3 regions of the Streptomyces sp. NBC_01314 genome follow, and region 1 is predicted to be linked to each of the others. Evidence: riboswitches for the same ligand, from Rfam matches in the RefSeq annotation. Region 1 holds a riboswitch; each other region holds the start of a gene.
The links. A riboswitch is a leader RNA that binds a small molecule or an ion and turns the genes downstream of it on or off. The one in region 1 is predicted to bind cyclic di-AMP.

Region 1 (10,089 bases):
GGCGATCACGTCCACGCGCCCGGGATGCATCGACGGCACCGCCTCCCGCTCGGCGTGCGTCGACCGCAGCAGCCACTCGGTGATCTCGCGGACGCGCTCGTACGGGATCCGGGAGTGGTGGATGGCCACCGAGTCGTACGCCGGCAGATCCTGGGCGATCGCGGACAGGGTCGTCACCGAACCGGCGAGCCCGACCAGGGTCCGCGCCTCCCGCAGGGGGACGTCCCGCTCGGCGAGGTCCAGCGCGGCCTCGATGTCGGCGCGGATCGCGGCGATCTGCTCCGGCCGCGGCGGGTCGACGACGGCCCCGTCCCGCAGGAGGTGCCGCTCGGTCAGCCGTACGCAGCCGATGTCCACGGAACGGGCGCCACGTACGTGGTCGTCCCCGACCACGAACTCGGTGGAGCCGCCGCCGATGTCCACGACCAGGTACGGCTCGGCGAGGTCGGCGCGCCCCTTCAGCTCCCTGGTCGCGCCGGTGAAGGAGAACTCGGCCTCCCGGTCGCCGGAGATCACCTCGGGCTCGACACCGAGGATGTCGAACACCCCGCGGACGAACTCGTCCCGGTTCTCGGCGTCGCGGGAGGCGGAGGTGGCCACGAAGCGGACCCGCTCGGCGCCGAGTTCCTTGATGACCGCCGCGTACTCCCGGCAGGCCGCGAAGGTCCGCTCCAGCGCCTCCGGGGCCAGCCGGCCCGTACGGTCGACGCCCTGGCCGAGCCGGACGATGGTCATCCGCCGGTCCAGCTCGACGAGTTCACCGGTGGCCCCCGCGCCGAAGGCGCCGTCGGACACGGTGATGTCGGCGACGAGGAGCCGGATGGAGTTCGTACCGCAGTCGACGGCGGCGACACGGGTCACTGGTCGTCCCCCTTCGAGGGCTCCGGCGCGGGCACCACGCACGGGCCCTTCGCCCACCACTCCGGCAGCATCGCGATCGCCTCGTCGCCCAGCGGGTTGACGCCGGGACCGGCGGCCAGCGAGTGCCCGACGAGGACGTGCAGGCACTTCACACGGTCCGGCATGCCGCCCGCGCTCGGGAAGCCCTCCAGGACCTCGATCTCGTCGCGGCGGGCGATGTAGTCCTCGTGCGCGGCCCGGTAGGCGGCGGCCAGTTCGGGGTCCGTCGCCAGACGCTCCGTCATCTCCTTCATCACGCCGTTCGCCTCCAGCGTGCCGATCGCGGAGGCGGCACGCGGGCACGTCAGGTAGTACGTCGTGGGGAAGGGCGTCCCGTCCGGCAGCCGCGGCGCCGTCTCGACGACGTCCGGCTGTCCGCACGGGCAGCGGTGCGCGATCGCGCGCAGCCCGCGCGGCGGGCGCCCGAGCTGCTGCTGGAAGGCCTCGACGTCGGCGTCGGTCGGCTCGGTGCGCGGGGTGGGCGGCGGAGGGGTCTGCATAACCTGCTACTCAAGTCCTCGGTGTGGCTCATCGGTTCACGGTCACGGGGTGGCCGTTCAGCTGTCGGCGGCGTCGGCCTTGTCGACCCCGTCCCAGACATTGGTGTACCAGGGACGGTCGGCCGCTCCCTGCGTCGTACGGGACTGCTTCGTCGCGTCCGGGTCGATCATGGTGTAGCCGGTCTCGCCCGGCATCACATAGTGCAGCCGCTCCCGGATGCGCTGCTCGGCGTACGCGTCGTCCTGCCAGCGCGCCTTGAGGTCGCGCAACTCCTCGACCCGCTCGCGCGCCTCTTGGCGCTGCCGCTGCATATCGGCGATGTCCGCGCGCTGGGAGACGTACTGCCTTATGGGGTAGGCGAGCGCCACGATCATCGAGCAGAGGACGAGGGCGAGCAGCGCGGCCCGGCCGGTCAGCCGGGAGCGGCGGGCCTGGCGCTTGGTCTGGGAGCGGTAGACACGGGCCGCCGTCTGCTCACCGAGCACCTTCAGCCGGGTCGCGGTGGAGAAACGGTCCCGGTCCCGGTCCTTCACGGCCATGTCCCGCTTCCCCTTCTTCTTCTGCCTTCTCCTGCGTGCACGTGCGTACGTCCCCGCACACGGTACGGGACCGAGTACGGGGACGTACGTACGACGCTTCCTACCTGCCGACCTGCTGCCGTCAGCCCTTGAAGCGGGGGAAGGCGGAGCGGCCGGCGTAGACCGCGGCGTCGTCGAGGATCTCCTCGATGCGCAGCAGCTGGTTGTACTTGGCGACGCGGTCCGAGCGGGCCGGGGCGCCGGTCTTGATCTGACCGCAGTTCACGGCGACGGCGAGGTCGGCGATGGTGACGTCCTCGGTCTCGCCGGAGCGGTGGGACATCATGCACTTGAAGCCGTTGCGCTGGGCCATCTCGACGGCGTCCAGGGTCTCGGTCAGCGAGCCGATCTGGTTGACCTTGACGAGCAGGGCGTTGGCGGAGCCCTCCTCGATGCCGCGGGCGAGACGCTCCGGGTTGGTGACGAACAGGTCGTCGCCGACGATCTGGACCTTGTCGCCCAGCTTCTCGGTGATGGCGTTCCAGCCGGCCCAGTCGTCCTCGTACAGCGGGTCCTCGATGGAGACGAGCGGGTACGCCTCGACGAGCTCGGCGTAGTACTCGGTCATGTCGGCGGCGGAGCGCTCCTTGCCCTCGAAGGTGTAGACGCCGTCCTTGTAGAACTCGGAGGCGGCGACGTCCAGCGCGAGGGCGATCTGCTCGCCGGGGGTGTAACCGGCCTCCTTGATGGCCTCGAGGATGAGGTCGAGGGCGGCGCGGTTGGACTCCAGGTTCGGGGCGAAGCCGCCCTCGTCGCCGAGACCGGTGGACAGGCCCTTGGTCTTCAGCACCTTCTTGAGGGTGTGGTAGACCTCGGCGCCCCAGCGCAGGGCCTCGGAGAAGGACTCCGCGCCGATGGGGGCGATCATGAACTCCTGGATGTCCACGTTGGAGTCGGCGTGCGAGCCGCCGTTCAGGATGTTCATCATCGGAACGGGCAGCAGGTGCGCGTTCGGGCCGCCCAGGTAGCGGAAGAGCGGCAGGTCGCTGGCCTCGGAGGCGGCGTGCGCGACGGCGAGGGAGACGCCGAGGATGGCGTTGGCGCCGAGGGAGGCCTTGTTGTCGGTGGCGTCCAGGTCGAACATCGCCTGGTCGATCAGGCGCTGCTCGGTGGCGTCGTAGCCGACGAGCTCCGGGCCGATCTGCTCGATCACGGCGAGGACGGCCTTCTCGACGCCCTTGCCGAGGTAGCGGTTGGGGTCGCCGTCACGGAGCTCGATGGCTTCGAAGGCACCCGTGGATGCGCCGGACGGAACGGCGGCACGACCCGTGCTGCCGTCGTCGAGGCCGACCTCGACCTCGACGGTGGGGTTGCCTCGCGAGTCGAGGATTTCCCGGGCTACGACGACGTCGATGGACGGCACGAGCATCTCCTTCATGGGATGTGACGCTGGTTGCGCGGGGCCGCTGGGGCCCTGCGACTAGAGCCTAACCGCCCCCGGGCCGTCGGCAGCCGACCGACCGTCCCGTGGACAGACAGACGGTACCCATTGTTCCAGCTCGGAACAAAGGGGGGTGGGCGAGAAAGTGAACAGAAGGAGGGAGCCGCGCGGGAAAACGCGCGAAAAAAGCCCCGCCTCGGTGCGTACGGGGGAATGCGCACCGGGGCGGGGGACCCGTGGGGACGGGGGGACGGCCCTCACGAGGTCTTCACTATGGAGGACACGGATGTGAGTGGGCTGTGGTTCAGCCGGGGAGCGGCCTTGTTTCCTCGGCCCGGCTGAACCCGCCCCGCCTGCCCGGCTGTGGGGGCGGCCGTGGGGATGGCAGGCGTCTGGCGGCCGTCGCGATCGCCGCGGGTCAGCTCAGGTGGAGCTGCTGACCGGGGTAGATGACGTCGGCGTCGTCGATGATGTCCTTGTTCAGCTCGAAGAGCTTCTCCCAGCCACCCTTGACGTTCTTCTCCGCGGCGATGCCGCTGAGGGTGTCGCCGCTGACGACCTTGTACTCGCCGTCACCCTTCTTGACCTTCTTGCCGGTCGGGGTCTTGACGGTGGCGCGCTCGGAGGAGCGGGAGGAGCGGGTGTCCTCGGTGCTCTTCTTGGTGCTCTCCTGCGTGCTCTCCTGCGTGCTCTCCTGCGAGGAGGAGCCGGAGTTCGAGTTGCCGCTGGAGGCGGCGGCGCCGTCGTAGGAGGCGCCGGACAGGCCGGTGCCGCAGACCGGCCAGGCACCCTTGCCCTGGCCCGCGAGGACCTTCTCGGCGATCGCGATCTGCTGGGCCTTGCTCGCCTGGTTGGCGGTGGAGGCGTACTGCGTACCGCCGTAGGCGGCCCAGGTGGAGGCCGAGAACTGCAGACCGCCGTAGTAGCCGTTGCCGGTGTTGATGGACCAGTTGCCGCCGGACTCGCACTGGGCGACGGCGTCCCACTCGGAGGCGGTGGCGGCGGAGGCGGTGCCGGCGACCATCAGCGGGGCGGCGATGGCGGCGGCGCCGGTGACACCGGCGACGGCGATGGCGCGAGCAGCCTTGGACGGGCGACGGTGCTTGCCCTTGCTGGAAAACAGCATGGAGTGATCCCCTCACCGACGCCTACGAGGTGAGCTGTCGGGTTCGGGCCGGTTGAGTTGCCCGGCCGCGCACGCTCGCCTTTCGGCTCACGTCGCGCGGCTTCACCCCAAGCCGGTTCCGGACGTACGACCCCGAAGGGCCGCAACCGCCGGACCCGGCACTTACCTTGGGTCCCCCGCTCCTGCCTACGGCGCTTGACGCGTCGACTGTTCCTCGCGGTCGCTGGCAGGATTCGGCGTGCCGACCGCAAAGGCCCGCTGTGGCGAGCGGTCACGACCGTAAACAGGTGATTGCCCGAATTTCAAAGACGATCAGGGGGTCTGTGATTCATCTCCCACATAGATCAAAACGGGCATTCAGGTACGAACCATGACCCGAACTGTCGCTACTTTTCGCCCGTTTCGGCACCGACTTCGAGGGTCTGACCGGGAAGGATAAGGTCCGGGTCAGTTCCGACCGTGCCCTCGTTCTCGGCGTACAGCTCCCGCCACCCGCCGCCCAGGTCGAGCGAGTTCACGATGCCCGTCAGACTGTCGCCCACACGGACCGTGTACGCGCCGTCCACGACCTCGCGCGCCGCGTCGCCGCCACGGGAGGCGTGACGGCCGGGGGGCACGGAGTCGATGCCTGAGCCATCGCCCGCGCCCGTGTCGGCCTCGACATCCGAGTCGACGTTCTCGTCGGCACTGGCGCCGCGGTGACGGCCGGTGCCGCTGTCGCTGTCATCGGCAGCCGAAGGGCTGTCCTTCTGGCTGGAATTGTCCTGGTTTCCGCTGCCGGAGTCTGCGGCGTCGCCCTCGTCGGCGCCGTCCTTCGCCTTGAGGGAATCTTCGAAGACATCCTCGGACGCGTCCGTGGATTCAGCCGATTCGGGCGATTCGGGCGATTCGACGGAGTCGTCCGTGCCGGTCGATCCGGTCGATCCGGTGGAATCCGACGACTTGGCCGAGTCGGTCGAGTCGGATGAATCCGGTGAACCAGATGAATCGGAAGAACCGGAGGAGCTGTCGGAGTTCGACGAGTCGTCCGCGAGGCCCGTGTCAACGTCGGCGGAACCGGAGTCGCCGCCGAGGTTGTGGAGCAGTCCGCAGGTGGCCCAGACACCGACGCCCTGGTCGGCGAGAACCTTCTCGGCGACCGCTATCTGCTGCGAACGGCTGGCCAGGTCGGCGGCCGTCGCGTAGTCGAGGCCTCCGTACTTCTCCCAGTTCGCCTGGGTCAGCTGGAGGCCGCCGTAGCGTCCGTTCCCGGTGTCCGCGCTCCAGGAGCTGCCACTCTCGCACTCCGCCACCTGGTCCCAGGTGGTTCCACTGGCCGCGCTCGCGCCGGTGGCGCCGAGGAGTGGGATCGCGATGGCCGAGCCGGTCACTCCGGCTGCGACGAGGAGGGCGGGAGCCTGACGGGGGCGACGGTGACGACCGTTCCCGGAGAGCATGCGGTTGCCTTTCACACGACAGCGGTGGCCTGTGCGACGAGCGCACTACGCCCTTCGCACTGACGTGTGAACGTATCGGCAGTCGATCAGTTGTCACAAGTTAATGCAGCACAGATCACGTGAAGATCACAGAGTTGAGGGAGCGTCATCTTCTGATGCGGAATGGGGTATTGCTACGGGCCGCCCGGTTACCGCTACGGACCGCTTACGGGCCGCTCCCGCGGGGTGAATTCCACCGGAAGCGTGCGCAACCCGCGCATGATGAGACCCCCTCGCCACCTCAAATCGGCTGAATCCACTGCGAGTCGCAGATCGGGGAGGCGGGTGAGGAGCGTCGCCAGCGCGGTCTGGCCTTCGAGGCGGGCGAGGGGGGCGCCGAGGCAGTAGTGGATTCCGTGGCCGTACCCGAGGTGCTGGTTGTCACGGCGGGAGAGGTCGAGGGTGTCGGGGTCGTCGAAGCGGGCCGGGTCGCGGTCGGCCGCCGCGAGCACGACGAGGACGGGATCGCCGGGGGCGATGTCCTGGCCGCCGATGGTGAGGGGTTGGGTCGCGAAGCGCCAGGTGGCGAGTTCGACGGGGCCGTCGTAGCGGAGGAGTTCCTCGACGCCGGTTTCGAGCAGCGCGCTCTCCCCGGCGGCGAGGGAGGCCTGGAGGCGGGCCCGCTGGTCGGGGTGGGTGAGGAGGGCGTACGTGCCGTTCCCGATCAGGTTGACGGTCGTCTCGAACCCGGCGAACAGCAGGATGAACGCCATCGCCGCGGCCTCGTTCTCGGTGAGGTGCTCACCGTGGTCGGAGGCGCGGATGAGCGCGGAGATGAGGTCCTCGCCGGGCGTGGGGTGCTCGGTGAGCGCTTCCCGCTTGCGGTGGATGAGGTCGGCGAGATAGCCGCGCATCTTCTTCACCGACCGCGCGACGCCGCCACGCGGGCCACCGCCGTGCCGGATCATCATCCCCGCCCAGTCCCTGAAGTCGTCCTGGTCCTCCCGGGGGACGCCGAGCATGTCGCAGATCGCGTAGATGGGGAGGGGGAAGGCGAACTCGTGGATGAGGTCGGCTTCGCCCTTCTCCGCGAACCCGTCGATGAGCTGATCGGTCAGCTCCTGGACCCGGGAGGCGAACTCGGCGACCCGGCGGGGCGTGAACGCCTTCGAGACGAGGCGGCGGAGCCTGGTGTGGTCCGGCGGATCGATGTTCAGCAGATGCGTCATCAACTCGGCCTTGCGCTCACCGGGGATACCCGTCTTCCCCTTGGCATGCGCGGGCTCGTCGTGATGCGCCGGGTTCTTCGAGAGACGCCCGTCGGCGAGCGCCTGCTTCGCGTCGCTGTGGCGGGTGACCAGCCAGGCCTCCACGCCACTGGGGAGGCGCGTCCTGTGCACGGGGGCGTTTTCTCGGAGCCAGGCGTACGCCGGGTAGGGGTCGGTGGCGAACTCCCAGGTGAAGAGATCGGGCGCGCCGGTTCCCGTGAGGGTGGCGGAGGTGGGTGCGGGCTGGTTGGTCACTCGCCGACGGTATCCGGCCTCTCGGGGCGCCCGGAGGTCCCGTCGCGTTCCTCGTCGCCTTCCACCTCGTCCTCCTTCACGTTTTCCTACTCGTCTCCCTCTTCGCCTTCCTCGTAGCTGTTCTCGTAGCTGTCCTCGTCGGTCTCCTCGGGCATCTTCTTCTTCGTCCCTCCGCCGACGCCTTCCGCGACGCGGATCGCGTCCCGGTACGCGCGGGCCGCCGCTCGTAGGGCCGTCTCCGGGTCGATGCCCTTGGACTCGGCGTGGGCGGCGAGGGCGAGGAGTTCGTAGCCGATGTCGTCGCCGGGGGGTATCGGGACGGCGAGGCCTGCGGTGCGGGCGCGGAAGGAGAGCTTGGCGGCGAGGGCGAGGCCGGGCTGACCGAGGGGTACGCCGTCGGTGACCGACTCGCGCTGCTTCTCCACGGCCTTGGTGCGGAGCCAGTGCGCCTTGACGTCCTCCGGGGTCGTGGCCGTCGCGTCGCCGAAGACGTGGGGGTGGCGGTGGATGAGCTTGGTGATGATGCCGGCGGCCACGTCGTCGATGGAGAAGGGGGTGTCGGGGTCGTCCTCGGCGATGCGGGCGTGGAAGACGACCTGCAGGAGGACGTCGCCCAGTTCCTCGCGTAGTTCGTCGCGGTCGCCCTCCTCGATGGCCTCGACGAGTTCGTACGCTTCCTCGATGCCGTACTTGGCGAGGCCCTTGTGGGTCTGCTGGGAGGACCAGGGGCATTCGGCGCGGATCCGGTCCATGACCTGGACGAGATCGAGGAGGCGGGCGCCGGGGAGGTCGTAGGAGGCGGGGAGGAGCTCCAGGGACGGCATCCGGACACCGCCGGAACCGGCGAGGCGGGCGAGGCCGTCGGTGAGGCGGGGTTCGCCCTCGGCGGCGGCCACCACGACCACCGTGCGGTCGCCGGTGCAGAGGTCGACCAGTTCCTCGGCCTTCGGGGTCGCCTGCTCCACCGTGATGCCGGCCTCACGGAGATAGGGGAGCTGGGGGTGCGCCTCGTCCGCGCAGAGGACGCGGTCCGCCCCGTGCAGCGCCTGCCAGGCCGGCCAGGAGAGCAGACCGGGAGCGACACGGTGGCTGGTGGTGAGCAGGACCACTCGGCCGGGGCCAGGAGTGGCGGCCGTGGTCTCCGGAGCCGTGGTGGCGGGGGTCGTGGTGGCGGGGGCGTCGTCGGGGCGGTGTGCGTTCACCCCACGAACGTAACCCACGTCACCGACGACCCCCGAAGTTATCCACAGGCCGGGTGGACGGGTTCGCCCGCGCCCGCGTGCCCTGGCATGGGGCCGGTGTCCGGGGCGCCCGCAGAGGGCACCTGCCGTAGACACCGGCCGCTGTAGGTACCTGCCGTAGACACCCGCTGCGGGTACCTACCGCAGGCACCCGCTGCAGGTACCCGCCGTAGATACCGGCCCGCCCGCTACGCCGACTCCGGCGTCCCCGTCCCGGTGACTTCCTTCAGCCATGGTGTCTTGGCGTCCACCAGGCCGACCCGGCCGGACGTCGGGTCGACGCCCCAGCTGCCGTAGCGGGGGTTGAGGTCCACGTCGAGCTTCTTCGAGGCCTCGGAGAGGGCCTTCCAGAAGACGGCGCCGCCCTCCTGGGTGTTGAGGTCGGCGCCCACGGAGGCGGCGAGTTTCTGGACCTCGACGTCGCTGCGAAGGCTTTCCTCCAGCTGCTCCGGGGCGACGCTGTAGCGCTGCAGATAGGCCGTTTCCAGAGCCTCGGCCCCGCCGGCCTCCGTTTCCAGGCCGGAACGGTACTGCTGGACTTCCTTGCGGGTGACGGTCACCCCGGCGTCCTTGAGTGCCTGGTCGAGGACCTTCTCCAGGACCATGCCGTTCAGGGTGTTGCGGGTGAGGGCGCTGCTCTGGGCGACGACCTGCTGGTACTGGCTCTGATCGGTGCTGGCGGCGCGCTGGGCGGTGCGCACCGCGTTCACCCGGTTCTCCAGTTGCGCGACCGTGATCCGGTCCGCGCCGACGACGGCCGCCGCGCCGGGATGCGCATCGCCTCCGCAGGCAGTGAGGAGCGGGGACGCGGCGGCGATCGCTGCGGAGAGGAGGAGCGCGGTGCGACGGCGGCGGTGCAAGTTGGCCTCCCGAGGAGATTGTGCGGCGGTGCACAAAGTCTTGCGGTGATCGATGTTAGGCAGTGGCCCTGCTCTCGGCCAGCCATTCGACCAACGATTCACGCCGACTTCGGGCACCGTCGCCCCGGGACCGTGCCACTACCGGCCCTCAGGCGCGGTCGGTCCGCCCCCGGCGCGACCCACGTGCCCGCCCGGCGCTCACCCCACGATCGCCACCGGGGCGTCCCAGGCGTCGCGGTCCACGGTGATCGTGTGACCGCCGCGGGTCTCCTTGCTGTTGACCATGTACTGGTGGGCACGGTGGTGCCCGGTGTACAGCTTCGGGTCGAACGGCCAGTCGGTGGTCGTCGTGTTGACCTTGTCCCACTTGGCGTACCAGAGGTTGCCCGGCAGGTTCGTGCGGTCGGTGGCGGTGGCGACGGACTTGGCGCTGGAGCTGCTGAAGCCGTAGAAGCCGGAGCGGTACTTCTTGGCGCCGAGTGCCTCGTGCCAGGCGCGGATGTAGGTGAGGACGGCGTTGTCGCAGGCCGTGTTCGTGGTGTCGTACGCCTCCATGTCGAGGTA
Region 2 (10,089 bases), 2.1 Mb from region 1:
GTGGAGACCAGGACCGGGAAGAACGCGGCGGTGAAGGTGATGAAGACGATGCCCTGCTCGTTGGAGGGGAACAGCAGGATCGCCACCGGGACCAGGGCGATCGCCGGGATCGGGCGGATCACCTCCAGGACCGGCCCGAGCAGGTCCTCGGCGAGGCGGGAGCGGGCGACGAGGATGCCCACCGCCACACCCAGCACCGCCGCCAGCAGGAAGCCGGTCAGGATGCGGGTGAGGCTGTCGGTCAGGTCCGTCCAGTAGTCCGGCCCGGTCACCCGGTCCGCGAAGGCGTGCGCCACGTCCGTCACCGTGGGGAACTGCGAGAAACGCAGCCATACGTCGACGTCCAGGCTGGTCAGCAGCTGCCAGAGAGCGAGGGCCGCGACCAGGGACACCACCCGCAGGGCGTAGCGGGTCGTGGGCCGTGAGCCGAGACTCCGCGCGCGTCGGCCGGCTTCGGCGGGGCGGCTCACGACGCCCGCTCCAGGGCGGCGGCGTACGTGATGACCTCGGCGCCGTCGTGGCCGGCGACGTACGCCTTCGCCGTGGCCGGGGCGACGAAGGGCAGGAGCTGGTCGCCGTCGGCCACCCACACCGCCTTGTCGGCGAACCACTGGGTACCGGTCGTGGCGTCCGGGACGTACGCGGCGCGGATCCCGTTCTTGTGCCCGGCGACGTGGGCGAGGAGCTCGGCGGGCGTCCTGAAGGACTGGGTCTCGGTGGCGTTCTTGGGCCAGACCTCGCTCCCGGCCGGGGCGGGGGCCGCCGCGAGCTGCTTCTCGTACGACGTACCGAGCGCCTTGCGGACGTACTGGTCGTCGACGAACGCGTCCACGTCCACGTCGCCCGTCAGTTTCGCCGCCTTGAGGATCGGCACGTCCTTCTTCAGGGCGGCGATCAGCGCGGGCTTCAGCGCGGGGTCGAAGGTCGCGATGCCGTGCGCCCCGTTGTAGAGGTAGACGACCTCGGCGGGCAGCCCCGTGGCGTCGGCGACCTTCTCCGCGGCCTCCACGGGATGCTCGTTGAGGTAGTCCGTGGCCTTGGCCTGCGCCTTGAGGAAGGCCACCAGGACAGCCGGCCGCTGCTCGGCGAAGTCCTCGCGGGCCGTCACGCCGTGGAAGGTCGGCAGGTCCAGCTGCGCACCGTCGTACAGGGCCTTCGCCTTGCCCTGGTAGGTGAGCAGCCCCGGCCATGCCACGAACTGCGACAACGCGTCCGTGCTGCCCCCGGAGAGGGCGGACGCGCCGACCGCCGGCTGCTGGTTGAGCTTCTCGATGTCCTTGTCGGCGTCGAGGCCGGCGTTCCGCAGCGCTCGTACGAGGGTGCCGTCCGCCGCCGATCCGATGCTCGTCGAGACCTTCCTGCCCTTCAGGTCCTTGAGCGTGCTCAGCTTCGAGTCCGGGGCGGTGACGATGGTGTTGAGCCCGCCCCGGAGGTTGTAACCGGTGGCCGCGACGAGCCGGGTGGGCTTGCCGAGCTGCTTGCCGCGGGCCGCGTTGAGGAGCAGGGGGAAGTCGCCCATCGAGCCGATGTCCATCTTCCCGGCGGTCATCTGGGCGGTGATGGGGGCGCCGGTCGCGTAGTCCTGCCAGTCGACCTTGTACGTCGTCTTCCCGCCCAGCGCGTTCAGCTCGTCCTCGAAGTAGCCGAGGGAGCGCAGAAGGGTGCCGGCGGTGACGGTGTTGATGGTCTTGGACTGGTAGCCGACGGTGACGGTGACCGTCCCGCCGTCCGCCGTGGTGTCACCGCCGTTGCCGCACGCGGTCAGGGACAGCGGCAGCAGGAGGGCGGCGGTCGCGGCAACTGCTTTGTGTTTCATGGGAGTTGGCCTCTCACCGGAGCGTTCAGCGGAGCAGGTAGGGCATGTTGACCGTGACGGCGCCGGTGGGGCAGCGGGCCGCGCACGGGCCGCAGTACCAGCACTCGTCGACGTGCATGTAGGCCTTGCCGTTGCTCTCGTCGATGGCCAGGGAGTCCAGCGGGCACATGTCCACGCAGAGGGTGCAGCCGTCGATGCACTTCGACTCGTCGATGGTCACGGGCACGTCGGCCCGCTGGGGCACCAAAGGCATGGCTGTCTCCAGGGAGGGGCGAATCAGGGGATTTGTTACAGGGAGCGGTGCAGCAGACCGCTCATCGTGATGCGGTCGCCCCGGAAGCGGATGAACTCCAGGTCGACCGGTTGGCCGTCGGCGAGGTGGGTGAGGCGTTCCAGCATCAGGACGGCCGAGCCGCGTGGGGCTTCGAGTACGGCGGCGGAGTGGGTGTCCGCGTTCACCGCCTCCAGGGTGATCTCGGCGTGGCCGAGGCGTCGGCCGGTGATCGTCTCCAGGAGGCGGAAGACGTCGGTGTTCTCCACATCGGCGCCGAGGAGCGCGGTGCCGATGTCGAGGGAGCCGAGGGTGAGGGGGATGTAGGTGAGGTCGAGGGAGAGGGGAAGGCCGTTCAGGCGGCGCAGGCGTTCGATGTAGAGGACGTCGGTGCCGGGCTGGAGATGGAGGCGGTCGGCCACGGGGGTGGGGGCCGGCGCGGGGCCCATGGTGCGGACCTCGTTGGTGACCGTGCCGTGCTCACGGAGGGTCTCCGCGAGGCCCATCAGGTGGTCGAGGCCGTGGGGGTACTTCTGGGCGACGACGACGGTGCCCACGCCGGGGAACCGTTCCACGAGGCCTTCGGCGCGGAGGAGGTCCAGGGCCTCGCGGACCGTGTTGCGGGTCGCGCGGTAGTCGAGGGCGAGGGAGGACTCGTGGGGAAGGGTGCCGTTCTCGAAGCCGCCGGTGAGGAGTTGGCGGCGGAGAAGGTCGGCGAGCTGCCGCGCCTGGTCCGCACGCAGCCGACGACGCGTCCGGTGGGCGGCGACGGTGGTCGCGCCCAGGCCGGCGTGGTCTCGGATGCGGTCGGTGGGTGGCATGTTTTGAACCATACCGAAATGGTGGGGAAGGGAATGTTGCCGGAGTGTTGCGCCATGTGGCCGACCGCGGTCGAGTGCTCTGAGCTGGGGTTTTGCGGGGGCGTGACGAAGATCTGCCACCGGGTTGTCCGAGGGGTGGGAACGGAGGGCCGGTGGCTGGGATGTGCCGTTGCGCTGGGGTGGACTGGGTGAGGTGAGGTGAGGTGAGGTGAGGTGGGCTGGGCTGGCGGGGCGAGGCGGGTTCCACGGCTCGGCGGTCACGAGGCGCCGCGGCCACCCTTCCCATCGGCCCGGCGGCACGATTGCCCGCGGTTGTGCGTGGCGGTGGGGTGGGCAGCCGCTCCAGCGCCATGCACATCCGCGGGCGCAGCCGGGTAGCGCGGCAGGGCGGTCGGCAGGGTGGGCGGCACATGCGCCACGGCCGTGCCCCGAAGAGGCCCGGGGAACTGCGCGAGCAACCACAGCGGACGGAACCCCGCCCCCGGCGCAGCACCCCCACGGCGAGCACGCGCCCACCACCGAAGCCCCCGAGCACGCAACGATCAGGCCGGCCGCCGGAGGCGTACCGCCCTGACCCGTCAGTCCCGAGCCCTGACCCGGCCCCTGACCTCGCCCAGCCCCACCTTCGTCCCACCCGGCCCCGGCGCCCAAGCCGTGAGGGTCACCTCGTCGCCGTCCTCCAGGAACGTGCGCTTGCCGGTGGGGAGATCGAGGACGTCCCGTCCGTTCCAGGTGAGCTCCAACAGCGAGCCCCGCTGTCCGGCGTCCGCCCCGCTGACCGTCCCGGAGCCGTAGAGGTCGCCCGTACGGAGGGACGCGCCGTTGACGGTCATGTGGGCCAGCTGCTGAGCGGCGGTCCAGTACATCGTGGTGAAGGGCGGCTCCGAGACGACATGCCCGTTGACGGCGACACTGATACGGAGGTCGTACCCCCCGGGGTCGAAGTCCGGCGCGGAGTCGTCCAGGTAGGGAAGGAGCGGGTACGTGCGCTCCGGCGGTGACACCCGCGCCTCGTCCAGGGCGTCCAGCGGAGTGATCCACGCCGAGACCGACGTCGCGAAGGACTTCCCGAGGAACGGCCCGAGCGGAACGTACTCCCAGGCCTGCAGATCACGCGCCGACCAGTCGTTGAGGAGACAGAGCCCGAAGACGTGGTCGCGGAAGTCCCCCAACCCCACCGGCCGCCCCATCTCCGAGGGCACCCCCACCACGAAACCGACCTCCGCCTCGATGTCCAGCCGGACGGACGGACCGAACACGGGCGCCGGATCGGCGGGCGCCTTGCGCTGGCCGGACGGCCGTACCACCTCCGTCCCGGACACCACGACCGTGCCGGACCGGCCGTGGTAACCGATCGGCAGGTGCTTCCAGTTGGGGGTCAGCGGGTCCGGAGCGTCGGGACGGAAGATCTGGCCCACGTTTCGCGCGTGGTTCTCGGAGGCGTAGAAGTCGACGTAGTCGGCCACCTCGAACGGCAGATGCAGGGTCACGTCGGACAGCGCGTGGAAGTGCGGCGCGATCGTCTCCCGGTGCGAGGGCACCGTGAGCCACGCCGTCAGCGCCCGGCGGACGTCCGACCAGGCCGTGCGCCCCGCCGCCAGCAGGGCGTTGAGCGTGGGGTGGGCCAGCAGCGCGGCGTACGGGGAACCGAGGGCGCGGGCCGCCGCGGCGGCGTCGAGGACGTGGTCGCCGAGGCGGACACCGACCGTACGGGCGTCGGAACCGGTGGGGGAGAAGACACCGTAGGGCAGGTTGTGCGGCCCGAAGGGATGGCCCTCCGGGATGCCGAAGGGGTGGCCCTCGGGGACGTCGAAGGGATCGCCTTCGGGGACATCGAAGGGGGGCATCGGGGGCTGCCTCGCTCTCGTGCGTTCCGTCGTACGTCTGGTCGCGGCACACGTTACGGGGCGGTGTGAAGATCGGGGAGTGTCTGAAGAGTTCGCGATGTCCTGGTAGGGGAGGGTTGGAAGGGAGGGTTCCGGATCGGCGTCCTCTGGGGGCGCGGACGGGGTGGGTAGGTCCGGGCCGGTGATGCGGTTCGTGTGCGGGACGGAGTTCGCTTCGCCCCGGCTCGGCATGTGGCTTCGGCGCGTAGGTTTGGTGAGCGGAATCCGGGATGGGCTCGGTCGGTTCGGTGGGCTGCGGGGTGCGGGTGCGTGGGGGTTGTTCGCGCAGTTCCCCGCGCCCCTTTCAAGGCCTGCGGCCATTTCAAGGCCTGTGGTCGTCTCAGGGCCGCAGTCGTCTCAAGGTCCGCGGCCGTCTCAGGGCCTGCGGTCGTCTCAGGCCTGCGGCCTGTTCAAGGCCTGCGGCCATTTCGAGCGACGCGACCCCCGGCTGGCTCCGTGAACTCGCGTTCGGGCAACGGGGGTTGACGTAGGGGCGTCGTGGGGCGGTCGGGATGCCGGACGTCGTCCGGTTCGCGTCGAACCGATGGGGCGCCGCATCCGTATTCTCTGATCATGGCCGCACCCACCGCATATTCACTCATCGCCACTGACCTGGACGGAACGCTCCTGCGCAGTGACGACACGCTCTCCGACCGGTCCCTCGCCGCGCTGGCGCGGGCCACGAGGGCCGGTGCTCAGCACCTCGTGGTGACGGGACGGCCGGCACCGAGAGTGCGACCACTGCTGGAGGACCTCGGCAGCAGGGGGCTCGCGGTGTGCGGACAGGGCGCGCAGTTGTACGACACCGGCGCGGACCGGCTGCTCTGGTCCGTCACCCTGGACCGGGAACTCGCCGAGACCGCGCTCGGCAAGATCGAGGCGGAGGTCGGACAGGTGTACGCCGCCGTCGACCAGGACGGGGTCGACGGCCTCACCCTGATCGAGCCGGGCTACCTCATGCCGCACCCCACGCTGCCCGCCGTACGGGTGCCGCGCCGGGACGACCTGTGGTGCGAGCCGATCAGCAAGGTGCTGCTGCGCCATCCCTATCTGTCCGACGACGAGTTGGCCTCGGCGGCGCGGATGGCGGTCGGGTCGCTGGCGACGGTCACCATGTCGGGTCCCGGCACCGTCGAACTCCAGCCATGCGGCATCACCAAGGCGACGGGCCTCGCCCTGGCCGCCGACCATCTCGGACTGACCCCGGACCGGACCATCGCCTTCGGTGACATGCCCAACGACATCCCGATGTTCGACTGGGCCGCGCACGGGGTCGCCATGGCCAACGCCCACCCCGAACTCAAGGCCGTCGCCGACGAGGTGACCCTCTCCAACGAGGACGACGGCATCGCGGTGGTGCTGGAGAGGCTCTTCCCGTGAAGGCTCTGCCGTGCACCGCCCTTCCGTGAACGGCTCTTCCCGCACATGCCTGTTCCCCTGGGCCCGCCGGCCCAGGGGAACAGAGTGAAGAAGGTGGAGCAGGTGGAGAAGGTGGAGCTGGAGGGCTTAGTACGCGCCGAAGACGTTGTCGATCGAGCCGTACCTCGCGGCGGCGTAGTTGCACGCCGCCGTGATGTTCGCGACCGGGTCGTAGGGGTCGTACACGGTGCCGGAGACGTGGTACGCGGCGAAGGTCGGGTCGATGACCTGGAGGAGGCCCTTCGACGGGATGCCCGCGGCGGCGTTGGAGTCCCAGTTGTTGATGGCCTGCGGGTTGCCCGACGACTCACGGATGATGTTGCGGTAGATCCCGTCGTACGTCCCGGGAATTCCCTTTTGCGCCATGATGTCCAGCGACTCGCGGATCCAGCCGTCGAGGTTGTTCGCGTACGTCTTGACCGACGCCTGTGTGGCCGTGGAGGCCGTCGACGCCTTCTGCGCCGTGGAGGGCTTCGTCGCGTTCAGCTTCAGCTTCAGGCCCGGCCGGATCAGTGCCGGGTTGTCGCCGATGGCCGCGCGGTTGTTCTTGTAGAGCCGCTGCCAGCCGCCCTTGGTGTGGTGCTTGCGCGAGATGGAGGAGAGCGTGTCACCGGAGGCCACGGTGTACGTCGTGGGCTTGGGCAGGGCCACGGCCGGCGCGGACTGTGGAACCGACTGTACGGAGGTGGCGGCCTGGGTCGGGGCGGCGGCGTTCGCGGTCGTGGCGGCCGTGAGCGGGAGGGCCAGTGCGGCCCCGCCCGTTCCGGCGGCGACGAGGCCGCGGGTCAGCGCGTTGCTTTTGGGGCGGCGGTGTTTGCCTCGTGCGAGCATGGCGGATTCCTCTCCGTCGCCTACGGGGTGAGCTGTCGGGTTCGGGCTGGAGATGCCCGGCCGTGCGTGTCGTCCCGGCGGTCGCTGTGCGTGCGGCGTCCGCCGGGCGTACTGCGCGTGGCTTTACCCCAAGCCGGTCCGAATGGGGAAAATCGGACCGACGGCTTACCTGGGTCCCCCGCTCCTGCCGTGCGTGGATGAGTGGTGATGGGTGGGGGGTCCGGGGCGGCGGCAGGATTCGGCGGTCCGTCCGGACGAGGTGTGAACGTATGCGAGAGCACACGAAGGGAACAAGTCCCGGTTTGGCGCTTTGATCCAGTTGACCTTGAGTTTGCCGCGTTTCGCCCTTGCTGTCGGGGTGCTGTTCATGGCTCAACTTGCCTACCGCAAAGGGAAAGTCGGCGGCATGGAGTGAGGGCGCCGCGCGGGATGCCCGTGACCCAACTCACGGGAGAAGTCGGGTGAAGTGTCGAGTAAGCGGCAAATAGGTCAACTCGGGCTGGAGTGAAGTGGTGCATATGGGTGGAAAGCGGTGGGCCTGCGAGCACGGATTCGCCCGGCCGGGCAGCACGTGGGCGTCTCCGGGGGAGCGGCGGGTACCCGGGGCGGGTCGTCGAGGCCGGGGCGGCACGCGCGTCGGTGAATATCGGCGCGGACCAGTTGATCAAGAATATGGGGAGTGCGGTCCATACCACCCGGGGCGAAGCCGTGGGCGCTCGTGGTGATCGAAAGGTGACCGGATACGCTGACTCGGGTGATGACAGCGACAGATCGACAGACTTTGTCATCGACTGTGAGAGCGACCTAGACCGACCGTGTGACCGTCATCAGACGTCAGCAGACAGGAGAACCCTCGTGACCGTCGTCGAGCCGTTTGGGCTGAGCGCGCGGGACCAGGCTCTCGAAGCCGATGTCCAGGCCGGAATGGCGGCCGTCGAGGAGGGTCTGCTGGAGGCGACCAAGAGCGGGGTCCCGTTCATCCAGGAGGCCGCCCAGCACCTGCTGCGCGCGGGCGGCAAGCGATTCCGGCCGCTGCTGGTGATGCTCGCGGCGCAGTTCGGCGACCCGTACGCGCCGGGTGTCGTGCCCTCGGCGGTGGTGGTCGAGCTGACGCATCTCGCCACGCTGTACCACGACGACGTGATGGACGAGGCCGAGGTGCGCCGGGGCGTGCCGAGCGCCAACGCCCGCTGGGACAACTCCCTGGCCGTGCTGACCGGTGACTTCCTCTTCGCCCGCGCCTCGCACGTCCTCGCCGACCTCGGTCCCGACGCCGTCCGCATCCAGGCCGAGGCCTTCGAGCGGCTGGTCACCGGGCAGATCCTGGAGACCGCCGGGCCGCGCGACGGACGCGACCCGATCGACCACTACCTCGACGTGCTGGGCGGCAAGACCGGGTCGCTGGTCGCGGTCGCCGGGCGGCTCGGCGCGCTGATGGCGGGCGCCGACGAGACCGTGGTCGACGTGCTGACCCAGTACGGGGAGCGGCTCGGTGTCGCCTTCCAGCTCGCGGACGACGTCCTCGACATCGCCTCCGACACGCACGAGTCCGGCAAGACGCCCGGCACGGATCTCCGTGAGGGTGTGCCGACCATGCCGGTGCTGCGGCTGCGTGAGCGCGCGGGGCGGCTGGGGCTGCCGGACGACATCGCCCTGTGCGAACTGCTCGACTCCGACCTCACCGACGACGCCCGCCACGCCGAGGCGCTGGCCCGGCTGCGCGTCCACCCCGCCCTTGAGCAGGCCCGCCGTGACACGGTCCGCTACGCGGAGGAGGCGCGGGCCGTCCTGGCACCGCTCCCGGAGTGCGACGCGAAGGCGGCACTGGTGGAGCTGTGCGACGCGGTGGTGCACCGCGCCGGTTAGCCACCGCCGGCCCCGGACTGCCACCCCCGGCCCCGGACTGCCCACGTCCCGTACGAGGCGGACCACGTCCCGTACGGGATGACGAGGCCGGACCACACCCATCCACCGCTAGCGCGTGCGTTCGACCGGCGGCGCCATCCCTGACGACCCCTACGGGGTGCGGGGATGCGCCGCCTCGCCATGTCATCCCGTGCGGGTCGCCATGTCATCCCGTAGCAGTACACGGAGTTGAGTCCCGAGTCTGACGATTCCCGTCCGCCGATTTGGTCAGATGGGTATCACCACTCCTCACCGATTCGGGTGAGAATGGCGGCTCCGAGTAGACGCCGCCGCCGACGACGGAGGTAAGGCACACATGGCACCGTACGAAACCGACGACAGCACCCGGTCCGGCGACGCCGCCGCGCTCGCGGCCGAGGCCGAGGAGATGCGCTCGGCACGGCGACGCAAGGCCGCGCGGTACGTCGTCCCGGTCACCGTGCTGGGCGTGGCCGCCGCGACCATCGGGCTCGTCCCGGCCTTCGCCGGCTCCGGCGACCCCGATCTGCCGAAGATCAGCGCGCAGGAACTCATCGAGAAGATCGCCGCGTCGGACGTACAGCAGGTGTCCGGCACGGTGAAGATCACCACGGATCTGGGCCTGCCCGACCTGGGCGGTCTCGTGGGTGGCCTCGCCTCGCAGGCGCCCTCCGGGGGCGACGGCGGATCGGCCGCCGACCCCTCCACCAAGCTCCTCGAACTCGCCACCGGCACCCACACGTTGAGGGTCGCCACCGACGGCCCCGACAAGCAGAGGCTGTCGCTGCTGGACGACGCCGCCGAGTACAGCGTCATCCACAACGGCGACGACCTGTGGGCGTACGACAGCGCCTCGAACGAGGTCTACCACGCGACCGGCGCCGACGAGGGCAAGGACCAGCGGGCGCCCAAGGGCAAGGACCGGAAGGCCCCGAAGGGCGCTCCCGACACCGCCGAGGACGTGCCCGCCACGCCTCAGAAGCTCGCCGAGGAGGCCCTGAAGGCCGTCGACGACACCACGTCCGTGACCGTCGACGGGACCGCACAGGTCGCCGGACGGGACGCGTACAAGCTGGTGATCAAGCCGAAGCAGTCCGGTTCGACGGTCGGGGCGATATCGATCGCCGTCGACGCGAAGACGGGACTGCCGCTGAAGTTCAC
Region 3 (10,089 bases), 2.3 Mb from region 1:
TCGCGGCGACTCCCTTGTCCTTGAGGGGCGCGATGTCCGCCTCGGGGATGATGCCGCCGCCGAAGACGAGGATGTCCTCGGCGTCGCGCTCCTTGAGGAGTTCGATGACGGCGGCGAAGAGCGTGTTGTGGGCGCCGGAGAGGATCGAGAGGCCGATCGCGTCGGCGTCCTCCTGGATCGCGGTGCCGACGATCTGCTCGGGAGTCTGGTGGAGGCCGGTGTAGATGACCTCCATACCGGCATCGCGCAGCGCCCGCGCGATCACCTTGGCCCCGCGATCGTGGCCGTCGAGTCCCGGCTTGGCCACCACCACGCGGATCGGACCGGCTGCCACACCCATCACTGCCTCCATGAAACGACTACACCAACCCGTAACAGAACACAGCCACACATGTCGCGCGAATCGCGCAAACCACGCACATCACGGCTTCAGGCCCATAGAACACCTACCCACACCGCGCGCCGGGAAAGTGAACGACCGTTATCTCCAGCATCCCGTAACCGGCAGTTTCGCGGTGGAGAGCGAGGGGGAAATCACACGGTGGGACACGTTCGCCGCGCACTGCTCCCGGATTCCGCGGCTCACGCGTCGCGGGGACCGAGGTGATCACGGAGGTGATCGCGGCATCCGGACTGTTTCCGGGTCGCCTGCCACAGGCCCTCGCGGTGTGCGCGCCACGGGGTAGCGTGCGCAAGGAGAGTCGTCGGAAGGACGCCGCACCGACCCACCGCCGAGGGAGACCGCGGCGACGGGACGGATCGGCACCGCGGACGGCAGAGGGCAGGGCAGCGGGGAGTCAGGAGTGCCGAACCCCCGTCGCGCGATCGGCGCCTCACGCGTCGTACACGCATCGCACGTCACGCACGCCACGCGCATCGCGTCACGTCGCATCGCACCCGCCGTCCGCCGTCGCATCCGCGGCTCGCCACTAGGGCACACGGGGGACAGAGGCGTCCACCCGTCTGCCGACGGGAGGTCGGGCATGAAGGTCACCAGGGCGGTCACGCCCCTTCTTCCGCTCTGTGAGCGGCTCCTGCCCACCAGCCTGGCAGGCCTTTCCGTGGCCCTACTCAAGGCGACGGCGCTGGAGTTGGCGATCCTCGCCGGGCATCTGCTGCTCTATCCGTCCGGAATGACCCAGGAGCGCCGGATCACCCCCCCGCTCCCCCCGGCCGACGCCCCCAGGCTCCCCACCGAGCAGAAGCCCCCGGTCGTCCTGCTGCACGGCTTCATCGACAACCGCTCGGTCTTCGTCCTGCTGCGCCGCTTTCTGGCGCAGCACGGCGGTCAGCACATCGAGTCGCTCAACTACTCGCCCCTCACCTGTGACATCCGCGCCGCCGCCGAGCTCCTCGGACGGCACATCGAGGACATCTGCGAGCGCACGGGCCAGGAGCAGGTGGACGTCGTCGGCCACAGCCTCGGCGGACTGATAGCGCGGTACTACGTGCAGCGGCTCGGCGGTGACCAGCGTGTCCGTACGCTCGTCACGCTCGGCACCCCGCACGGCGGCACCCGGGCCGTGCCACTGGCGGACGCGCACCCGATCGTCCGCCAGATGCGGCCGGGTTCGAAGGTGCTGGAGGAACTGCGGGAGCCGGCACCGGGCTGCCGCACGCACTTCGTGGCGTTCTGGAGCGACCTCGACCACGTGATGGATCCGCCGGAGACCGCCTGCGTCGACCACCCGGACCTGATGGCACAGAACATCCGGGTCACAGGTATCGGCCACCTCGCCCTGCCCGTGCACCCCGCCGTCGCCACCGGAATACGCGAGGCCCTCGACACCCCGCGGACAGGGGCACGCGCCGCCGCCCGCCCCGGCGGCCTGACCGTGGCGTGAGCCCGCGACCGCCGACGACAGCCCAGTGACGCTCGCCACAGGGGGCGAAACCAGGACGTAAGGCGGTAAACGCGGCGCACACCCATGCGCCCCCGTCACGCACCCGGCTCGCGACACCCTCCCGACGGCGACAACGCGCCCCACCCCCGGCATGCCATCACCCCGCGAAAACGACTCACCCCTGCCGGCGCGGGCGTCCCACAACCCCCACACAGCGGCCCACTATCGAACAACCTTCGAACGCAAGGCCAAAGTCGTACCCACAGACCGCCGAAAGACGCTCGAATGCCCGTTTCCTGCGCGCGTGAAACCCGTTGAAGATTGTCGCGCCCGCATACCGCCGGGTACAGTCACCGCACTGCTCTGCCAGCCCCTGTCGTCGAGGCGAAAGAGAAGTTGGTGAACGATCGTCACCCGTCGGGGACCGCAACACCCCCGGCTCCGGCTTCCGAAGCCGACCCGGCGCACTACGCGTCGTACGGCCACCAGGAAGCCACCCATGGTGACTTCACCACGTACGGCGATTATCCCGCCACCGGTTTCGACTCCGGCACCGGCGCCCACGCCGCCACCGGAACCTTCGCGACCGACCCCCTCTTCGGCGACCTGCCGGGTAATGACGCCGGCACCGGCTCCTACGACGCCTCGCAGTGGTCGACGGGCAGCCACCAGACGCTGAACTACGACCCGTACGCCGCGCAGCACCAGGCCGCGTACGACACGGGCAGTTACGAAACGACGTCCTGGTCGGCCGGTTACGAACACCTCTCCCAGGTCCCGACGCAGTCGACGGGCTCCGACGCGAGCGGACAGTGGGACGCGAGCGGGTGGCTGCAGGCCGAACAGGCCGACGAGGCACGCCAGTCGGGGCAGTCCGACCAGACCCAGCAGTGGGTCGGCACCCAGCACTTCGAAACGGGCGCGTTCGACGCCACGCAGTGGAACAGCGACGGCACCCCCGTCGGCGACGAGCACGGTGGCTCCGCCGGGGACTCGTACGAACACGGCGGCAGCGCCCACGAGTCCTACGACTCCCACGAGCATCCGCAGACCGTGGTGGTGAACCTCTCCGCGGCCGAGGCCTCGGACTTCCACCAGCAGGCGACGGCCACCTTCGAGCAGATCGCCCCGTACGACCAGGACGAACACCTCCCCTCGGACGGCGAGTTCGAGACCGACGGCGCGGACCGCGCGGCGCTCCTCGACGGCGAGGAGGAGGCCACTCCGGCGGCCACCGGGAGCACGAGCCCCGGTCGGGCGGCCACCCGTGCGGCCTCGCGGTCGCGTCGGAAGGCTCCGGCCAAACGTTCCGCCCTGCTGACCGTGGCCGTTCCGTCGGCCTGCGTCATGGGTGTCGCGGGCATCGCCGCGGCCTCGGTCGGCGCCACGTCGGACGACACGGAGACGACGGCGTCGGTCAAGTCGGACGCCACCGCCGTGAAGCCGTCCACCGCCAACAACCAGCTCGACACCCAGTTGGAGAGCCTCTCCGCCGAGGCGGACGACTTCGCCGACCGGGCGAGCCGGACGCAGGAGCGCATCGACCTCAAGGCCCAGCAGGAGCTGGAGCAGAAGAAGGCGGCGGCCGAGGCGGCCCGCAAGGAGCGACTGCGGCCGAAGTTCGCGCTGCCGGTCGCCAGGCACGGACTCAGCGCGTACTACGGGCAGTCCGGCGTCAACTGGATGTCCCTGCACACCGGCATAGACTTCCCGGTCTCGTACGGCACCACGGTGATGGCGGCGACCGACGGCACCGTGCGCACGCAGTGGAACCCCGCCTACGGCAACATGGTCATCGTGACCGCCAAGGACGGCACCGAGACCTGGTACTGCCACCTCTCCACGTACAAGGTCGCCTCCGGTACGACCGTCCAGGCCGGCGACACCATCGCCTTCTCCGGCAACTCGGGCAACTCGACCGGCCCGCACCTGCACTTCGAGGTCCACCCGGCGGGCGGCTCCGCCATCGACCCCCTGCCGTGGCTGCGCAGCCACGGGCTGGACCCGACGTAGCCGACGCCGCGACGCCTCCCGTCGCGGACACGGAGAACGAAGACCGGGCCCCTGCCGAGCAGGGGCCCGATTCCGTCTCACCGCGGCCGGAACGCTCGCCGCGCAGGGCTCGCTACAGCTTCTCCACCGGCGCGTACCGCAGCAGCAGCCGCTTCGGCTTGGTGTCGCCGAAGTCGACCGTCGCCTCCGCGTTCGCGCCCGTGCCGTTGACGCCGACGACCGTGCCGAGGCCGAACTGATCATGGGTGACGCGGTCGCCCACGGCGAGCGAGACCACCGGCTTCTCGTTGGTGCGGCGGGTCGCGAAGCCGGACGCGCCGGAGGCAGAGGAGCGGGAACGGAACGAGGACAGTGAGGACGCGATCCCGGCGGCCGGCCCCGAGGACACCGGTGCGGAGGCGCCCGTGCGCTTCCACTCCAGGTGCGTGGCCGGGATCTCCTCCAGGAAGCGGGACGGCGGGTTGTACGAGGGCTGGCCCCAGGCGCTGCGGAGCGAGGACCGGGTGAGGTACAGCCGTTCACGCGCGCGGGTGATGCCGACGTACGCGAGGCGACGCTCCTCCTCCAGTTCCTTGGCCTGGCCGAGGGCGCGCATGTGCGGGAAGACGCCGTCCTCCATGCCGGTCAGGAAGACGACCGGGAACTCCAGGCCCTTGGCGGTGTGGAGGGTCATGAGCGTGATGACGCCCGAGCCGTCCTCCTCGTCGTCCGGGATCTGGTCGGAGTCGGCGACCAGCGCCACCCGCTCCAGGAAGGCGGGGAGCCCGACGGGAGTCGCGGCCGCCGCCTCGCCCTCACCTTCCGCGGCCCCGGACTCCTGCTCGAACTCCAGTGCCACGGCGGCGAGTTCCTGGAGGTTCTCGATGCGGGTCTCGTCCTGCGGGTCGGTCGACGCCTGCAACTCGGCCAGGTAGCCGGTGCGTTCGAGGACCGCCTCCAGGATGGTGGCCGGTCCGGCGCCGGACTCGACGACGGTCCGCAGGTCCTCCATCAGCGTGTTGAACCGCTTGACGGCGTTCGTCGACCGGGCCGCCATGCCGTACGCCTCGTCGACGCGCTTCAAGGCCTGCGGGAAGCTGATCTTCTCGCGCTGCGAGAGAGCGTCGATCATGGCCTCGGCGCGGTCGCCGATGCCGCGCTTGGGCACGTTGAGGATGCGGCGCAGCGGGACAGAGTCCTCCGGGTTGGCGAGAACGCGCAGGTACGCGAGGACGTCCCGGACCTCCTTGCGCTCGTAGAAGCGGACACCGCCGACGACCTTGTAGGGCAGGCCGACGCGGATGAAGATCTCTTCGAAGACTCGGGACTGGGCGTTCGTCCGGTAGAAGACGGCGACGTCGCCGGCCTTCGCGTCGCCCGCGTCCGTCAGTCGGTCTATCTCGTCGGCGACGAACTGGGCCTCGTCGTGCTCGGTGTCGGCGACATAGCCGGTGATCTGCGCACCCGCGCCCGCGTTCGTCCACAGGTTCTTGGGGCGGCGGGACTCGTTGCGCTCGATGACGGCGTTGGCCGCGCTCAGGATGGTCTGGGTGGAGCGGTAGTTCTGCTCCAGCAGGATCGTCGTCGCGTCCGGGTAGTCCTCCTCGAACTGGAGGATGTTCCGGATGGTCGCGCCGCGGAACGCGTAGATCGACTGGTCCGCGTCACCCACGACGCAGAGCTCGGCGGGGGGTACGTCCCACTCGGCGGGCGGTACGCCAACGGGGTGCTCGGAGGTACCGACCAGCTCTCTGACCAGGGCGTACTGGGCGTGGTTGGTGTCCTGGTACTCGTCGACGAGCACATGCCGGAAGCGGCGGTGGTAGTGCTCGGCGACGTCCGGGAAGGCACGCAGCAGATTGACCGTCGTCATGATCAGGTCGTCGAAGTCGAGCGCGTTCGCCTCGCGGAGGCGGGACTGGTAGAGCGCGTAGGCCTGCGCGAGGGTCTTCTCGAAACCGTCGGAGGCCTGGGCGGCGAAGTCCTCCTCGTCGATCAGCTCGTTCTTCAGGTTCGAGATCTTGGCGCTGAAGGACTTGGGCGGGAAGCGCTTGGGATCGAGGTCCAGGTCACGGCAGACGAGCGCCATCAGCCGCTTGCTGTCGGCCGCGTCGTAGATCGAGAAGGAGGACGTGAAGCCGAGTCTCTTCGACTCGCGCCTCAGGATCCGTACGCACGCGCTGTGGAAGGTCATGACCCACATCGCGTTGGCGCGCGGTCCGACGAGGTGCTCGACGCGCTCCTTCATCTCGCCCGCGGCCTTGTTGGTGAAGGTGATCGCGAGGATCTGGCCCGGGTGGACCTGCCGCTCGCCGAGCAGATGCGCGATGCGGTGGGTGAGCACCCGGGTCTTGCCGGAGCCGGCACCGGCCACGATGAGCAGGGGCGAGCCCGCGTGGACCACGGCCGCGCGCTGGTTCTCGTTCAGCCCGTCCAGGAGCGCCGCCGCGTCGATCGCCGGGCGGGGGGCGCCGTCGCGGTAGTAGGCGTCCCGGTCCGGAGGCGCGTCGAACTTCCCACCGAACAGATCGTCCGGAAGCGGCTCCGGTACGTGATCGTCCTCGGGCGGCGGCGGGGGTTCCTCCGCGTGGCCGCGAGGGGCCTGGAGGTCCGCCAGGAAGCTGTCGTCAAAGAGGCTGCTCATCGCTCTCCGAGTCTAGGCGCCCCCACTGACAGCGAGAGGCCGCCCCGGGAAGTCCGCACCCGACACTCACCGCGACCGCCGTGCGACGGTGAGCCATCGAGCGTACCGCTTGTCGCGCCGAAGAGGCTAAGGTCACGAAAACGTATCGGGCATATCGCACATCAACCTTCACACGGGCCACACGAGTTGGCTAGCTTTTTCCTTAGGGCCGTACGACCCAACCGGCGAACGTCGCCGGGCCGCACAGCCTCCGCCGAGTCCGGTATGCCTCCCGAGGCCGCCGGAGCCGGGGACCCACCGATCTCTGGGGTGAATCGACCCGACCGCCGCACGCGGCAAGGGTCGTAGGGCAAACCTTCCGAAGCTTGCGCCCGAACCCGACAGCTAACCCGGTAGGCGGACAACGGAAGGAGACGCCGAACCATGGCGCCGCACCGCAAGCCGCGTCCGGCCGGAACGCGCGCGGGCATACGCACCCCCGCTCTCGCCACGGCCGCCCTCACCTCCGTGGCCCTGCTCTCCCAGACGGCCGCCGCCGCGCCCTCGACCGACGACAAGCCGAGCCTGGAGGAAGTCGAGAAGAAGGTCGACGACCTCTACCGCAAGGCCGGTTCGGCGACCGAGAACTACAGCGCGGCCAAGGAGAGGACGACCAGGCCGAAGAAACAGGTCGACACCCTCCCCGACGGGGTCGCCAAGCGCACGGGGAAACCCGACGGGGCGCCGGGGGAACTCGGTTCGTCCGCCGCGGCCCAGTACCTCGCGGGCGCCGCCGCCCCCGACCAGGCCTCGCCGCTCCTGGCGGACGACCCGCAGGGCTACCTCGACCAGAACCAGCTGACGGACCGGTTGACCGATCGCCGGCAGGACGCCGTCGACAACACGTACGTCACCCAGCAGGCCGAGTCGACGGAGCAGCGTCAGGGGGCGAGCGACAGCCTCGAACAGCTCACCGAGTCACAGAACACCCTCAAGAGCAGCAAGGCCAAGGTCCAGGCGAAGCTCGCCGTGGCCCGCACCCTGCTCTCCACCCTCACCACCGAGGAGAAGGCCCGGCTCGCCGCGATCGAACAGCGCGAGCAGGAGGAGGCCGACCGCGAGGCCGCCGAGGAACTCGCGCGGCAGCAGGCGGCACAGACGGCGCCCCAGGCAGCCCAGGAGACTCAGGAGACCCAGGAAGCTCAGGGCACCCAGGGAGGCCAGGGAACCCGGGAGGAGGCCTCCTCCGGCACCGAGACGTCCACCGGCACCGCCGTCAGGACGACCGCCCCGGCCGAGGACTCCACCTACGCCTCGAAGGCCGCCAAGGCCCTCGCCTTCGCCCGCGCGCAGATCGGCAAGCCGTACGTCTGGGGCGCCACCGGCCCCGGCTCCTACGACGGCTCCGGCCTCACCCAGGCCGCCTGGAAGGCCGCCGGCGTCGACCTCCCCCGTGCCACCTACGAGCAGGCCACCGCGGGCGCGACCGTCTCCCTCGCCAACGCCAGACCGGGCGACCTCGTCTTCTTCTACGACAACATCGGCCACGTCGGCCTCTACATCGGCAACGGCATGATGATCCATTCCCCGAAGCCGGGAGCGTACGTCCGCGAGGAGTCGGTCTTCTCCGACGGGGAGTCGTCGATCCACAGCGTGGTGCGGCCGGCGTAGACCCTCACAGCACCAGCGGCTCCAGCCCTCGTACCCCCTCACGGAACTGGTGCACCGCCGCCCACGCCACCTCGGGCTCGGTCGCCGGCTGCGCGCGGGCGGGTGCCGGCCGGTCCAGCCACTCGGGGGAGGTCTCCCACAGGTGGGTGAGGGCGGTGTCGGCGGCGGGTCCGGTGCAGGTGCGCAGCACAGTCGCGCCGAGGTACCGGTAGGCCCGGACCTGTTCCACGGCGCGCACCGTCCCGTACTCGGCCGTGGTCGACAGGTCGGGCGCCCGGCGGATCAACCGCTCCCAGTTGTCGGGGAGCACGGGCGCCTGGGAGGCCCCGGCCATCCAGCGCAGGGCCTCCCGGGCCCCGTCTCCACCGAGCGAGGAGGTGAAGCGGGTCTGCGCGGTGAGCACGGCGGCCGCGTCAGTACGGATCAGCTCCAGGGTGAGATCGGGAAGCCGGCTGAGCCCGCGCAGCGACTTGGCGGTCACCAGGCTCATCACCACGCGCAACAGATCATGGGGCAGCCCGCCGGAGAGCAACTGGCACAGCCACAGGAACCGCTCCGGCAACCACACTCCCCGCAGCTCCAGCAACTCGCGAGCCCGAGGGTTCCGAGCCAGTACCGCCCCGCGCCGCCCAACCCGTCTCCCGACCGCAGCCGGGAGGTCCACGCGGCGCGCAGAGTATCGAGGCGGCTTCGACGGTGGAGCCGGCCTGTCTCCGGACGGACTCCCCCCAGCAGCCCCCGAAAGGGCTCGGATCATCTCGACGGAGGGCGGCACCGCCACCAGCGCCAGCAGAACCCGACCCACTTGGGCCGGCCCGCCCGTCCATACGCCATAGCCCAACGCGATGGCAGCCAAGACCCACAAACCCATGAGAAGCCATCTCAGGCGCCCCCCGTACCGCATCTCCTCATCATCGCGGCCACCGAGCGTTCACACCCCAGCTTCCGTCAGGTCCAGAGCACCGCGATGAAGATGTTCGCGACGGTCAGCGCGCCCACCAGGCCGAACAGCGGCTTCTCCACCGTCTCTTCGTCCCGTTTCACGTAGACGAGCCCCAGGATCACGATCAGCAGCGCGAGTTTGACGCCGATCTTGATGTTGTCGACGGGCTGATCGTCGGCCTGGTTGAGGCCGACCAGGAGCACTCCGGTGACCAGCATGGTCAAGGCACCGTGGAGCATGGCCGGGACGAAGCGGGCGGTGCCCTGGCCCATGGCCTTCATCTGGGTGAGGAACCCGCCCAGGAGGGAGGCGATGCCGATGATGTGGAGGGCGACGAGGATGTGGATGAGTACGTCCATGCGCGGAGCCTAATGAGAGGCCTGCGTTCCGCCGGTACCGGGGGCGAGCGCAGCAGCGAACCGCGGGGCCGGTGAATGGGGCTTCGGAGCGCCCCGGGCGTCCGGAGAAACCCGTGATGATCTTGCATATATGCGCCGTATAGCACCATCGCACCCTCTTCCGGTCCGAAATGGCCGCATCGGTCATAGCGCAGCGTGAAGTCGGCGGCGCCAGGACGGGATCGCGGTCACATACGGTCACCTCGCGGTCGGTGCCCGCCACTTCCGCACAACGCGTTACGGTGCGGTCACGGCCAGGTTTAGCGTCCTCTCAGGTGACCGGCTCCCCACCGCCGCCCTGGCCAGGGGCGGCAGTCGGACACCACCGCCGAGAAGGTCCGGCGGCGTCCCGCTCCCCCCTGTGCGGGCCGTCGCCGGACGCGTCACCGCTCCCCCCAGGCGGCCCGTACGGACAGACGATGTTCGTACTGCGGACGGCGGTCGTACGGAGAGGACATGGACTCCACGTGGCAGCGCACCGCAAGCCCAGACAGCGCTCACTCGGCGGCCACACGGTCCGCACGGCCGCGACATTCGCCCTCGCGGGCGCGGCGACCGCGACCGGTTTCGACGGCACCGGCCACGCCGATCCACAGCTCACGCCTGACCAGGTCAAGG

Region 2: linked by a shared signal. The riboswitch ahead of OG622_RS20255 (transglycosylase SLT domain-containing protein) and the one ahead of OG622_RS29880 (transglycosylase family protein) in region 1 are both predicted to bind cyclic di-AMP.
Region 3: linked by a shared signal. The riboswitch ahead of OG622_RS19295 (C40 family peptidase) and the one ahead of OG622_RS29880 (transglycosylase family protein) in region 1 are both predicted to bind cyclic di-AMP.

Annotation. Positions count from the first base shown of each region.
Region 1 is NZ_CP108394.1:6,726,930-6,737,018, reverse strand. Features, by position in the region: gene OG622_RS29900 (exopolyphosphatase) at 1-861, opposite strand, end outside; gene OG622_RS29895 (DUF501 domain-containing protein) at 858-1,400, opposite strand; gene OG622_RS29890 (septum formation initiator family protein) at 1,458-1,940, opposite strand; gene eno (phosphopyruvate hydratase) at 2,062-3,342, opposite strand; gene OG622_RS29880 (transglycosylase family protein) at 3,779-4,486, opposite strand; cyclic di-AMP (ydaO/yuaA leader) riboswitch at 4,491-4,690, opposite strand; gene OG622_RS29875 (transglycosylase family protein) at 4,873-5,922, opposite strand; gene OG622_RS29870 (cytochrome P450) at 6,117-7,424, opposite strand; gene OG622_RS29865 (nucleoside triphosphate pyrophosphohydrolase) at 7,511-8,626, opposite strand; gene OG622_RS29860 (SurA N-terminal domain-containing protein) at 8,854-9,525, opposite strand; gene OG622_RS29855 (glycoside hydrolase domain-containing protein) at 9,724-10,089, opposite strand, start outside.
Region 2 is NZ_CP108394.1:4,618,475-4,628,563, reverse strand. Features, by position in the region: gene OG622_RS20285 (ABC transporter permease) at 1-470, opposite strand, end outside; gene OG622_RS20280 (ABC transporter substrate-binding protein) at 467-1,816, opposite strand; gene OG622_RS20275 (ferredoxin family protein) at 1,842-2,069, opposite strand; gene OG622_RS20270 (GntR family transcriptional regulator) at 2,105-2,908, opposite strand; gene fahA (fumarylacetoacetase) at 3,487-4,755, opposite strand; gene OG622_RS20260 (HAD family hydrolase) at 5,368-6,174, shown strand; gene OG622_RS20255 (transglycosylase SLT domain-containing protein) at 6,301-7,044, opposite strand; cyclic di-AMP (ydaO/yuaA leader) riboswitch at 7,049-7,254, opposite strand; gene OG622_RS20250 (polyprenyl synthetase family protein) at 7,900-8,910, shown strand; gene OG622_RS20245 (outer membrane lipoprotein carrier protein LolA) at 9,266-10,089, shown strand, end outside.
Region 3 is NZ_CP108394.1:4,405,492-4,415,580, forward strand. Features, by position in the region: gene OG622_RS19275 (cobalamin B12-binding domain-containing protein) at 1-340, opposite strand, end outside; gene OG622_RS19280 (lipase family alpha/beta hydrolase) at 984-1,844, shown strand; gene OG622_RS19285 (M23 family metallopeptidase) at 2,244-3,857, shown strand; gene pcrA (DNA helicase PcrA) at 3,970-6,480, opposite strand; cyclic di-AMP (ydaO/yuaA leader) riboswitch at 6,722-6,895, shown strand; gene OG622_RS19295 (C40 family peptidase) at 6,904-8,130, shown strand; gene OG622_RS19300 (hypothetical protein) at 8,135-8,692, opposite strand; gene OG622_RS19305 (hypothetical protein) at 9,079-9,432, opposite strand; gene OG622_RS19310 (NlpC/P60 family protein) at 9,939-10,089, shown strand, end outside.